DNA from 3 places in the Ruegeria sp. AWH4_226 genome. Region 1 is predicted to be linked to each of the others. Evidence: riboswitches for the same ligand, from Rfam matches in the RefSeq annotation. Region 1 holds a riboswitch; each other region holds the start of a gene.
What was found. A riboswitch is a leader RNA that binds a small molecule or an ion and turns the genes downstream of it on or off. The one in region 1 is predicted to bind cobalamin.

Region 1 (4,175 bases):
TCGGCCACTTTCGCCGTGACGCCTGAGCTTGCGAAAAGAATTTCGGCACTGGTGTCGTCGTCGGGAACAACATCATCAAGTTCCGGTTGCTGCGCTTCGGTCTCTACGGGTGCGCCAAAACTCTCTTGGTGGTAGTTTTCCATGTCATAGCCCAGACCGGCCAGCGCATCGCGCACAGCTTGCATAAAGGGCTCGGGGCCGCAGCAATACACCTCGCGGTCCAGATAGTCCGGCGCCATAAGGCCCAGCATCAGCTGGTTAAACTGGCCTTGATACCCGGTCCAGGGGCGGTACGGGTCGGGTTCCTCGACGACAAATTTTAAGTTCAGTCCATGCGTCCGGCTGGCCATTTGCTCTAACCGCTGGCGAAAGATAATTTCTGACGGCCGTTTGGCGCAATTGATGAACACAACGTCCAGCGCGCGCCCTTCATCCCACATACAGGTTGTCATCGACATCAAGGGTGTGATGCCTGAACCGGCCGAGATGAACAGGTATTTGCCAGAGGAACTCTTGGCATTCGTAAACAAACCTGCCGGGCCAATGGCTTTGATGCGCATGCCTGGTTGCAGGTTGTCCAGCATCCAGCGCGTGCCGATGCTGTCGGACTGCGCCTTGGCCGTAATCGTGATTGATCTGGGTCGTGAAGGCGAAGAAGAGATTGTATAGGTGCGATGCACAACGCCGCCCGGTTGACCCGGTGCCGGAATTTCCAACGTCAGGAATTGCCCGGGCTCGTAGCTGAAAAGGGCACCAGAAGGGGCTCGAAATGTAAAGCTGGCAGTATTTGGCATTTCGGGCACGACCGAGACGCATTCCAAACTTTCGCTGTCCTGCCAGACGGCTGCTGCCGAGGTCACAACGTCCATAACCGTCACTCCGCAGCCACAGCGTCAGGGAGCAATCGGCGCGTAAGAGTTGCGCAATACCAATCGACAAACTGCAAAACGCCGGATTCCTGTATCGCAGAATAGGGTCCGGGCACATAGGCCGGACTGTTGATACCCTGCTGGTTATCCTCAACCACTCGGCGGTCTTCATCGTTGGTCGCTTCCCAAACTTCGGTCAGGCGTTTCAGGTCATAGTCCACGCCTTCGACGGCATCCTTGTGGACAAGCCATTTCGTCGTGACTTCGGTTTCCGTGGGGCTGATCGGCGTTACGCGGAAAACGATGGAATGGTCCGCCAGAAAATGGTTCCACGTGGTTGGATAATGGAATTTCAACAACGATCCCGCATCAGCAAAGGGTGATCGGCCCAACCAGCGGCGCACGGCGGATTTGCCATCCATCGTGTAACTTTGGGCCCCTTCCTTAAGGGGCATCCGGGCCAAACGGTACTGCCCATCCTCGTGCAGGTAAAATTGTGACGGCAGCCCTGCGGCTTCGCAGCGGTCGAAATGGGTTCGCAAATGCGCTGGCAGAGCGCCCCCTTCGATGCCGGTTACGGTCGGATCATCGGGGAAAGTGCGGCACAGCGCAGGGTGGTTCCCTCCGCAGTGGTAACACTCACGATTGTTCTCCCAAACCAGCTTCCAGTTCCCGTTCTCGATTATAGAGCTTTCGAAAGCGACCTTGGCATTGCCCAGGTCATGAGGCTCGAGATAGGCCTCTGCGATATTGGCGAATGTATCAAAGTCCGGCGCGTCCTCTGCCAGGCAAATATAGACCAGACCAGCCAGCTCGCGGCAGTGCACTGTCTTTAAACCGTGCTGCTTGGGGTCGAAATCAGCACCCATGTCCCGCGCCCACAGCAAAGAGCCGTCAAGTTCATAAGTCCACTGGTGGTAGGGGCAAACCAGCTTGGGCGCATTGCCCTTGGACGCTTTGCAGATCACCGATCCGCGATGACGGCACGTGTTATGAAACGCCCGGATTTGATTGTCTGCACCGCGCACGATGATCACGCGATAGGCACCGACGTTATAGGTGACATAGTCGCCTGCTTTGACCAATTCACATGCGGGAATGGCAAACAGCCAGTCGCGGTAATGGATTGTTTCAAGGTCGGTCTGAAAAACCTCGGGGTCGGTGTAGAATGCCTGTTCCAGGGCATATGCCGGATTTCGACGCGCCAACAGGCTTTGAATTCTGTTCACTTCTGGCTCTCCTGCCGCGCCCCGCGGCATTGCTTGGGCAGATGACAAGAGGGACCAGTCCGGAGGCGCGTGAGGATCGCGTCCGAAACCCGTGCCCCCACCGCCACCCTCAGTTTGACATATCAGCGAGGCTGGTTTCCGGACTTGGAAGGGGCTTGCGCCCGGTTTCAGCACCTTCCCGGGATCCTCCTCCCAGTGGTTGATTGCTGAGCCTGACCTTCGTTACCGTTGCGGGGGCAGTGCCGGATTTGCACCGGCTTCCCAATTCTCCGCCACCTGAGAATCAAATGGCGGCACCTCGTGGCCGTAAGTTATTTCAAGCCCAATCCGGCGCTGAAATACTTGCGACATTTTCCGCTCTGAAACAGACACGCAGGTGAACTGCTTGGTGAAAATGTCTGCCTACGGTGCGATTTGAGTACCGATGCGAAGGGTTGCAATCGAAACGCCGTTTTCAAACCCCGCGAAACTGCGCCGCAAGATGGTCGATCAACGCACGAATACGTGCGGTCAGGTGGCGGTTTTGCGGGTAGGCCGCATAAAGGCCCAGCGATAAAGCCTCTTGCTCTTCGAACAGAAGTTGCAGTTTTCCTGTGTCCAAAAAGGACTGCGCCGTATAAAGCGGAATCCGCCCGATCCCCAGCCCATCCGCAGCCATATGAGCAACAGCACGCGGTGAGTTTGCGCGGAAATTGCCCGAAACCGGGACAGAGTATTCTCGGCCTTTTGCTTTGAACGCCCAATGGTCAGAAAAGCTACCGGTGGTCTGAAGCAGGCAATTATGGGTTGCCAAAGCGGCCGGTTCTTTAGGTGTTCCGTGCACTGCCAGGTATTCGGGTGATACGCAGCATACAATCCGCATGTCCGTCAGCTTGCGTGCCACAAGGTTCGAATCCCTCAAAACGCCGAACCGAATGGCCAGATCGAAGCCTTCCTCAACCATCGAAACATGATGATCTGACAGGTGCAGTTCAATCGAGACCTTTGGATGCTCGGTCTGGAAAGGTTTCAGCAGATGGATCAATTCAGCCGAACCAAAGCCAGTCGGCGCAGTGACCCGTATGCGCCCTGCCAATTCTGTCTGGCGTTGCTGGACAAGGCTCTCCAGTTCATCAAACTGCTCTAGCAGAGGCAGGCAGCGTTCGTAGTAAGATCGCCCAGTGTCGGTCAGGGTGACGCTTCGCGTGGTTCGGTTGAAAAGCTGGGCATTCAATCGATCTTCCAACTGACCAACATATTTGCTGGTCAATTTAGTGCTTATACCGATCTGTTTTGCGGCTTCGGTGAAAGACGAATGTGCTGCCACCGCCGCAAAGGCTCGCATGCCCTGAATCGTATCCATTATCTACACCACGTTCATAGTAATTCACCAAATTGATATATTATCGCCCAAGTGAAAGCAAACTATGTCTGGGGCACAGATGCTGATCAACAGCCTAACCCCTAAATCAGAGAAAGAGTTTCCAGATGTCCGAAACGATCCGTATTCACAGCTTCCCTCTGTCCGGTCACTCGCACCGGGTGCGTCTGTTCGCCAACCTTGCCGGGATTAAACACGACGTTATCGACGTTGATCTTGCGGGTGGTGAGCACAAGCGCGAGCCGTTCTTGACGCTCAACCCGGCGGGTCAGGTGCCCGTTTTGCAAGACGGCGACGTGGTTGTAAGCGACAGCAACGCCATTCTGGTCTACCTGGCACGAAAATACGCACCTTCCTACCTGCCTTCTGATCCTGCCAGTGAAGCCGAGGTGCAGAAATTCCTGACCCTGGCTGCGGGTGAGATAGCCTTTGGCCCGGCCGCCGCGCGTTTGATCAACGTGTTCAACGCACCTTTGAACATGGAGTTTACCCATGCCACTGCGGCTAATGTTCTGAAAAAGCTGGATGACCACTTGGAGGGGCGCGACTGGCTGGTCGGCGATGCGCCATCCATCGCGGATGTCGCAATCTACAGCTACACAGCACACGCGCCCGAGGGTGGCATCTCGCTTGAGCCTTATGCGAATGTGCGTCGTCTGCTGGCCAATGTCGAGGCGCTGGATGGATTTGTCCCCATGCCAAGCACCGCAGTTGGCT
Region 2 (4,175 bases), on a different contig from region 1:
AGGTATCTTTTCCTACGAATACAGGACCCGATTCACCCTGATCGTTGGGTACAGGTTTCTAGCGGCTAAACCATTGGGTAGACATTGGTTGCCTCTCGCAATTGATGTCACGACCTGCATTGTTCTGGGCGCATAGTTGAGTTTCGATGCTCAGTCCGACTCGTCCATCTGCTTGTGTTTGCACCATTGCGTGTGAACGAATTCGATCCGCGCGCCAGATATCTCGGAGGTGTCGTATTGGCCTACTGTTGGGATTCCGCAAGCCATACACGTAGACAATGGGCGCGTTTCCGCAGCGAAACCTTCCATTTGACCCGCTCAGATTGGAGTATCTCCGTCAAGTAAAGGCCACCGGGTCGAGCGCGTTACGGCGAAGATATCGAACGCCTGATTAGGACGACCATGGAGGCCGTTCATCTACTTTAGGGAAGAACGCAATTATCCCCCAAGGATAAGGGGAAATGCGACGGCTCCGGCACTGCGTCGATGACATTGGAGGAGTTCGAAGACTGGCTGCACCCGGAGATATGCCGTTATCACAACACCCATCACACCGGGTTGCGGCGAGAACCGATGGCGGCATGGGCGATCCTCGGTTGTAGTGACGCAGACAGAAAAGTTGTTAATGCCGAGGCGTTTCGCATCAGCGTACTTCCTTTTGAATGTCGTCGGTTGTCGCTACGCATTCAGTCCCATGATCGGTCGTGGTAACCGAAAGGTAACCATCAAGCACGAACCCCGCTATATGTCCCGGATCTAGACTGTAATTGACGATAGAACGAACCTAGTTACGCGCAACAAGAACCTGTCGCGTCTCGGAATTCGCCTTGGGAGGCGCGGTGCGCGCGGACCTGAAAATAGGCGTGTCATGGCGAGCCGATCCCGGAGGCAATGCTGTTTCAGATTATTGAAGAACAAAGATGTTTCGCGTGAGCTGTTTCCACTTCATCGCCTACCACCTGCTTCAGCTCAGTCTCACGTAGAAACTTAAAAATTTTTTCGTCTGATGGTTGCTTCTTCGCCCTGCCAAATCCCCGTCTCGCACTCGGTGTATTTGCAAAGTTTTCGAGGGCTAGGGCTCATGTGTCCTTCCTGCCTGAGTATGGACTCTTTTCCAGACTTAGAGTCAAAACACGTATTGAAACTGAGCTAACAACCGACCAGCAAATATGAAATCTCAGATGGAAGTTCTCGATCAAGGATCAGCCTGACGCATGTGCCTACCTAACCTCACGCTTTGCAGAACCTGCCGCGACGCGGATTCCACCCTTTATGATCAATTAGCCGCAACGCTGGAGGCATCGGGGGTGCAAGCCGAGTTGCAGCAAGTGGATTGCATGTCCGGTTGTCACCGACCACAGACGTTGGCGGTGCGACAAAGCGGCAAGACCGCCTATCTTTTCGGTGAGGTTACGGTTGTCGATCTTCCGGACATAATGATCTTCATGCGGATGTATGAGGACAGTACTGACGGCGACTTCGCTGACGCCAGGAAGCTAGGTAAGCTACGTTTCAAGGCGATTGCACGTATACCGGCACAAAAAAGATAGCCAACATGCAACTTGCCGACCAAAGCTCCGGTGTCGAGTTTTCAGCTTACAGTTTGTGTTTTTCGACTTAGCCTTCTGCACTGAACGGCTAAAATCTAAACCAAGCCTGCCATTACCTAAGATTGACCGCTGCAGAATACTATGATGTCGCTTTCGTACTTGACGGAACAAAGCACTATGGAACAATAAAGGCTTCTACGGTGTCCAAAGGTGCCTACGCACTGGGACTGAAACGGGAATGAGGACGGTGCACCAAACTACCGCACTGAAGCCTTGACCGCCCCCGCGACTGTGAGCGGCGAGCGGCCTTCCAATACCACTGGCGTAATGGCGCTGGGAAGGGGGAAGTCTGCTGTGACCTGCGAGTCAGGAGACCGGCCGTAGGATGGACACAACATATGCCGTCGGGTGTGACGGCGAGGAGGATTAAAATGACGACAAAAACGATCAAGGCATCCGCCGCTGGCGCATCCTTTCTGCCTGCAGTATTCGCCGTGGTTCTGGGTCTAGGGATCATTACCGTGACTGGCCATGTTCAGGCTTCTGGCCTGCATGACGCGGCTCATGATGTGCGCCACGCAACTGGCTTCCCCTGCCACTAAAACAATGTTCAGTCGTATTCTGACCAGCGGCTTGTTCGCTGGTGCAGCAGCGGGGCTGATTGCCGCCCTTCTGCAGTTGTATTTCGTGCAGCCAGTGCTACTTCACGCCGAGCTCTATGAGGGCGGCGACCTGGTGCATTTTGGCGCTGATCCCGTAACTGCGCATCCCGACCTGCCCGGCATGTTCGCCGAGCCGATGCGCGATGGTCTCAGCATTATCTTCACCATGCTTACCTACACCGGCTATGCGCTAGTCCTGGCGGCGCTGATGTCAGTAGCCGAACGTCAGGGGCATGAGATCAACGGCCGCACCGGCCTGCTTTGGGGTCTTGCGGGCTTTGTCGCCTTCCACTTTGCTCCTGGCTTGTCACTGGCTCCAGAAGTTCCCGGCGTAGCGGCAGCAGATGTGGGAGTGCGTCAGATCTGGTGGACGGTCACCGTTGCCGCAGCCGGCGTAGCCATGTGGCTGATTGCCTTTGGAGGTAACCTGGTAAGCTACCTGATTGCGGCCGTGCTGCTAATGGTACCGCATATTATCGGGGCCCCTGAGCCTGAGAGTTTCTCTGGGCCGGTTCCGACCGAGATCGGGGCGCTTTTTGCTGCCCGGGCCTTCGGCATCGGCATGGCCGCCTGGGCACTCTTAGGCAGTTTCACCGGCCACTTCTGGCAGACAGAAGGCAAGCGCGCAGGCGCTGCAGTCTGATCGCGCTCCTCCATTGCTACCCCGCTGGTTACACCGGCGGGTTTTTTTTATTGAGGATGACAAGATGTCCCGTTCTCTTGCTCTCTTTGCCATCGGACTTGTCTTTGGCGGCGGTGCTGGCTTTGTGATTGCCGCCAGCAGCGGTAGCACCTTTGAGAGCCATGACCATACTGACCCGGCCCAACACGGCGGCAACATGGAGATGGCAGCGCACGACCACTCCGCTGCCACTAATCTGCCTGCCGACAGCGACGCCCCCAGTGTGGCGATCCAGATGATTAAGGATCCTATGGCGGGCTGGAATCTGCGTGTGACACCGCAGAACTTTCGCTTTGCTCCGGAAAATGCCTCCACGGCTGACGTTCCAGGCGAAGGTCACGCGCATGTTTATATCAACGGCGAAAAGCTGGGCCGCCTTTATGCCAATTGGTTACACCTTCCGTCGCTCCCCGATGGCGATGTTGAAGTAAAAGTTTCTCTCAATGGCAACAGCCACAGCCCTCTGATGGTTGAGGGTGTGCCCGTGGAGGCCAAAGTGACCGTGCAGCCTGACGGCGATGACTCCTGATTGACATTCCTGGCTGAGAAGACAACTACGCGGATTCAGCGGGTCTAAGCGGCAAGTACAGCGTGCGCGCGGGTTTTTGCCGCTCTGTATCCAAGGACAGATAAGCTGTTGCAAAGCCGCGCCGAATTCCCGTCTTGTTCCTTTGGCTTGCATCGTCGGAAACCGAAAACATGAAGCAACTACAATGGGCATTTCGGTTCTTTCCATTGCTTTTTTGACCCAGTCCAAAGCAAACTCGATCAAATCAGAGTTCACGCCACCGCGCACCTGATCGACTGGATAAACTAAGCGTTACCTGAAACCTCTTGAAGCTCTAGCTGCTAGAGGCTTTAAGACTCGAATTTGATCGTGAAAATGCGATGCAAATACATTGAACTTGTGAACCAGGCTGAGATCTATGCTGACAAGGCGCTATTTCATTCAATCAACCACTGCGCTGTTTTCCGCGTCTGCGGCCAGTCCATTGATCGCCAAAACATGGCCAACCTCGTCGCAAAAGACCTATTGGGACAGCCAGGTCACGCCATTTGATTACGATCCAGCGACCTCAAATCCATGGGGCGTTCATGACCGTTTTTTACCACGACGTGTCGTAGCAAATGATGGTTTGGTTCCTGGTGACATCCATGTCGATGCGGTCGCGCGCTATCTTTACCATATCGAGGAAGGCGGGACCGCAATGCGCTATGGCGTTGCGATCGCGCGAGGGAACCTTTACGAGCCCGGAACCTATGCTATCCGGCGCAAGGTCG
Region 3 (4,175 bases), on a different contig from region 1:
AGCTTTTGCGCCCCGGACAGGGGTCTTGTTCTGACGGCGGCTGCGCAAGCGGCAGCGGTCAGGCCCTATTTGCAGACGACACCGTTTGCAGGTTTGCCGGTTCTGTCTGCAGCCGCGCCGTCCAAGGTCGGAGGACGCGCCGGTCCGCGATACTTCACTGATATCCCGGCTGGTCAGATCTGTGTGCGCCACGTAAACGATCTATGTGTCTTTCCCAATGAATTGCGGGCCGTATTGGTTGATAAAAGACAGGTTACGGATTGGCTGGAAATGTCCGCGAGTGTTCTCAATTGCATTCAACCCGGCCAGCATGCCGATCTGATCAACACAAACCGGGCCGGGTACAATTTTGACATTCTGCAGGGTCTGACCTATCAGATCGACCTTTCGCAGCCCCCACGTTTTGACTTGGCAGGCCATCTGATTTCCCCCACTCACCAGCGTATTCGAAACATTCGTTTTGAGGGGCAACCATTGACGGCTGATCAGCGGTTTGTGGTTGCGTCGAACAATCATCGCGCCAATGGCGGTGGCCATTTCCGATTCATGGAAGCGGCAGAGCTCATAAACCTGCCACCCTTGCTTGTTCAACGCGCCCTGCAGGATTATCTGTCCGGCTCTTTGCCGCGCGACCCGCTCGAGGCTGCCCCCTACCCGTTTACCTTTGTGCCCTTACAGGGGGCGACATCCCTGCTTCGAACAGGCCAGAAGGCGCAGGATCATCTAGTGGAACTAAGTGGTTTCGACCCTCAAGTCATCGGAACTGATGATGAGGGCTTTTTGCTTGTCCGATTGACGCTCTGACGGGTTGTGTTTCGGAAGTGGTTTGCTTATATCCCTGCGTGAGAGGTTGGCGCGGGCGAGCGCCTCGCCAACCTGGTCAGGTCCGGAAGGAAGCAGCCACAACGAGCCCCGCTTGGGTCGATGTCCAACCTCTCACTTCTTCCTCACCATTTCCTTCTCCGCGTCCGGCCTAGGCAATCAATCGCGGCCAGACTGCGGCGTTGCGACGGGCAAAAGCTCCGATATGTCCTACCTTGGGCAAACCAAGCTCAGTCGGAGACAGGACATGCCGGCGCGCGTTGGGTCCGAAAAGACCGGCCAACCGCCAAACCGCCTTCGGCGGCACTACATCGTCATCGTCGAATGTAAAAAGATCCACGGGTGTGTCTGGCGGCGCTTCGCGAGCGTCGGGCAAGGTCACTCCGATTTCGGGCAGATAGTTGCGCGGCGCGGTACTCCATCCGCGCCACTGCCAGTACACTGACGCGGGCAAATCTGCCCCGAAACCCAGCGCCTTGCCCGGTAAATAGCCCAGTGCTTTGACGGCCAATGGGGCATGACCGTACCAGAACAGCAAGGCAAGCCCGCGGTATGGCCACGGGTGATCCGACACTGTGACCAACCCTGAACATACACAAATCATACGATCAATCTGATCCAGATCGGATTGAATCGGCCCCAACATTCCACCGATGGAATGGCCAATGCTCCATTGCTGCGCATCGGGAAATCGCTTTCGTATTTCGGCGCGTGCTGCGGGCATATCTGTCAAAGCCCAGTCCGCCATCGTGGCCCGTGCCGCCTTTAGCGGACCGCTCAGCGAATGGCCAAAGTCGCTGTAATCATAGGTCAGGCAGGCCATTCCCTGCTCAGCAACCAGCCAGCGCGCAAAATGCTGGTAGTAGTCCCGAGGCACGCCGGTTGCCCCGTGAATGACGACGGCCGTTCGGGGCGTGTCTATCGGGCAATATAGCCGAGCCGACAATTCGGTCGCACCTGACGGAATCAGAATATCCTCGGTCAGCACGGCTTGTTCGGTATCCAGCATCCTACCCTCTATCTGAACTAATCAGTTCACCTGATGTATCCGCATGGATTGCCGGGCCAAGTCAACCGGGTTTCAACATGACCCCACGTCCACCTCGCAAACCAACAGGCCGCTTGACTCAAGCCACCCTGACCCGCTAGCGAGGGGCTGATGGTTCCTGCCCCGGATCTCGGGGCCGGATGAAAAGGGAACACGGTGCGGTCCTGCCCGTAAAATCGGAATGGACCAAGGCCGAGACTGCCCCCGCAACTGTAAGCGGTGAGCAATGCCGGAATACCACTGACCGCAAGGTTGGGAAGGTCGGCAACGCGATGACCCGCAAGTCAGGAGACCTGCCATCGAAACAAAATCGAAACTCGGGCGGGGCGCCCGGACAGGTCGTCAAGACATTGTCACACCTGATCCATGCCCCGATCCATGCGCGGAGGGCGCAGTATGATCTGGAAGACAAAGACACACCAATTCTCGGCAACCATGTGTCAGAAAACCGGCAAAACCTGCCCGGCACTGGCGCAGATGGCGCGCTCAGTCTTGCAAGCGATTGACGTTGCGGTCCCGGCGACAACCCCTGAGTTTGAATTCGACGGCAATAGCGAGCTGTCCTATTGCCCGCAAGGCTGCGTCGCACGGTTCAGAGCGCAAAAAGACCTCATCCGTGTCTATTGCGGGGCCACCGATGATGCCCCTGTTGAAACGCTTGAGATTTACGCGGACATGATGTTTGGCCTGGATACAGCCATTCGTCCAGCAGGCATGCTGACCACCCCGCCCTGCGCAATGCTGGAAGTCACAACCCTTGCAACAGAGCCTGTCGTTGAGATAGATCGGCAAATGGCGCTTTGACCTATCGGCCTATCGCTGGGCGGGCCGCCCAATCCATTTGATCATGTGTCTCGACAGCGCGCTCTCGCACGGCACGCAATCGCTTTAACGCGGTTTCAGGGCATTCTCCCTGCTCGACCATAAGGCGCAGCACAATCATGCCAGAGCGGCCGCAACCCCCGCGGCAATGCACCAGTACCTTCCCCCCACGGGACAGTATATGCGACGCAGTCGCGCCGATATCGGCCCAAGCCGTATCACCCGGCGGGGTCGGAATAGCAAAATCTTCAGTCGGGAAGTGTACCCACCTGATATCTTCTGCACGCAGGTCATCCCCCAAACGGTTCGCGCCATCTTGCAGCATTTCACCCGTTGTTGTCACCGAGATCACAAGATTTGGCTGCCAGCCACGGATTGCGCCCAAATCACGTAGGTACTCACCGCCGCAGCCGGGCAAAGGCGACAGGGCAACGGTGCCGTTTCCAACGTGGACTGAGTGAATTGCGAACTGACCCACTGCACCCTCTCTCTTTCCTCTGTGCTTCTACGACGTGCAAACATCCCGGCAAACCCATTTTCATCTTATGTGGCTGTGGACGCCGGGCGCGGGGGTCTCTACGCTGCGGTCCTGAACCGAATCCGACAGAGCAGACATGAACGACACGCCCAGCCCCGCCTATCAGGTTCTTGCCCGCAAATACCGCCCGGAAACTTTTGCTGACCTTGTGGGTCAGGACGCAATGGTGCGCACGTTGAGAAACGCGTTCGAGGCTGATCGGATCGCGCAAGCTTTCATCATGACCGGTATTCGCGGCACCGGAAAAACCACCACGGCGCGGATCATCGCCAAAGGCATGAACTGCATCGGTCCGGATGGTCAAGGCAAGCCGACAACCGAACCCTGTGGTCAGTGCGAGCATTGCGTTGCCATCATGGAAGGTCGCCATGTCGACGTGATGGAAATGGACGCCGCCAGCCGAACTGGCGTGAACGATATTCGCGAGATCATCGACAGCGTCCGCTATCGCGCCGCCAGCGCACGCTACAAGATCTATATCATCGACGAAGTTCACATGCTTTCGACGAGTGCGTTCAACGCGCTGCTCAAGACGCTTGAGGAACCGCCTGAGCATGTAAAGTTCATCTTCGCCACAACCGAAATTCGCAAGGTGCCGGTGACGGTCCTGTCGCGTTGCCAGCGTTTTGATCTGCGCCGGATTGAGCCCGAAGATATGATTGGCCTGCTCCGCAAGATCGCGGCGGCCGAAAACGCTCAGATTGCGGATGACGCCCTGGCCTTGATTACGCGTGCTGCTGAAGGATCGGCGCGGGATGCCACGTCGTTGCTGGATCAGGCAATTTCACACGGGGCGGGTGAAACCAGTGCAGACCAGGTGCGCGCTATGCTGGGCCTGGCCGATCGCGGACGCGTGCTGGACCTGATGGACATGATCCTGCGTGGTGATGCGGCGGCGGCGCTGACCGAATTGGGGGCGCAATATGCCGAAGGCGCAGATCCTCT

Region 2: linked by a shared signal. The riboswitch ahead of ACXAET_RS21950 (CbtB domain-containing protein) and the one ahead of ACXAET_RS16360 (aromatic ring-hydroxylating oxygenase subunit alpha) in region 1 are both predicted to bind cobalamin.
Region 3: linked by a shared signal. The riboswitch ahead of ACXAET_RS15195 (hypothetical protein) and the one ahead of ACXAET_RS16360 (aromatic ring-hydroxylating oxygenase subunit alpha) in region 1 are both predicted to bind cobalamin.

Annotation. Positions count from the first base shown of each region.
Region 1 covers NZ_JBSWUU010000002.1:197,117-201,291, forward strand. Annotated here, with positions in the region: gene ACXAET_RS16355 (FAD-binding oxidoreductase) at 1-869, opposite strand, end outside; gene ACXAET_RS16360 (aromatic ring-hydroxylating oxygenase subunit alpha) at 875-2,128, opposite strand; cobalamin riboswitch at 2,211-2,414, opposite strand; gene ACXAET_RS16365 (LysR family transcriptional regulator) at 2,553-3,440, opposite strand; gene ACXAET_RS16370 (glutathione S-transferase family protein) at 3,566-4,175, shown strand, end outside.
Region 2 covers NZ_JBSWUU010000005.1:67,680-71,854, forward strand. Annotated here, with positions in the region: gene ACXAET_RS21940 (transglutaminase-like cysteine peptidase) at 1-69, shown strand, start outside; gene ACXAET_RS21945 (DUF1636 family protein) at 1,215-1,550, shown strand; cobalamin riboswitch at 1,732-1,947, shown strand; gene ACXAET_RS21950 (CbtB domain-containing protein) at 1,982-2,152, shown strand; gene ACXAET_RS21955 (CbtA family protein) at 2,157-2,855, shown strand; gene ACXAET_RS21960 (hypothetical protein) at 2,920-3,423, shown strand; gene ACXAET_RS21965 (L,D-transpeptidase) at 3,821-4,175, shown strand, end outside.
Region 3 covers NZ_JBSWUU010000001.1:3,062,756-3,066,930, reverse strand. Annotated here, with positions in the region: gene ACXAET_RS15210 (5'-nucleotidase C-terminal domain-containing protein) at 1-804, shown strand, start outside; RNA gene ffs (signal recognition particle sRNA small type) at 844-942, shown strand; gene ACXAET_RS15200 (alpha/beta hydrolase family protein) at 974-1,831, opposite strand; cobalamin riboswitch at 1,966-2,185, shown strand; gene ACXAET_RS15195 (hypothetical protein) at 2,267-2,674, shown strand; gene ACXAET_RS15190 (protein-tyrosine phosphatase family protein) at 2,676-3,170, opposite strand; gene ACXAET_RS15185 (DNA polymerase III subunit gamma/tau) at 3,307-4,175, shown strand, end outside.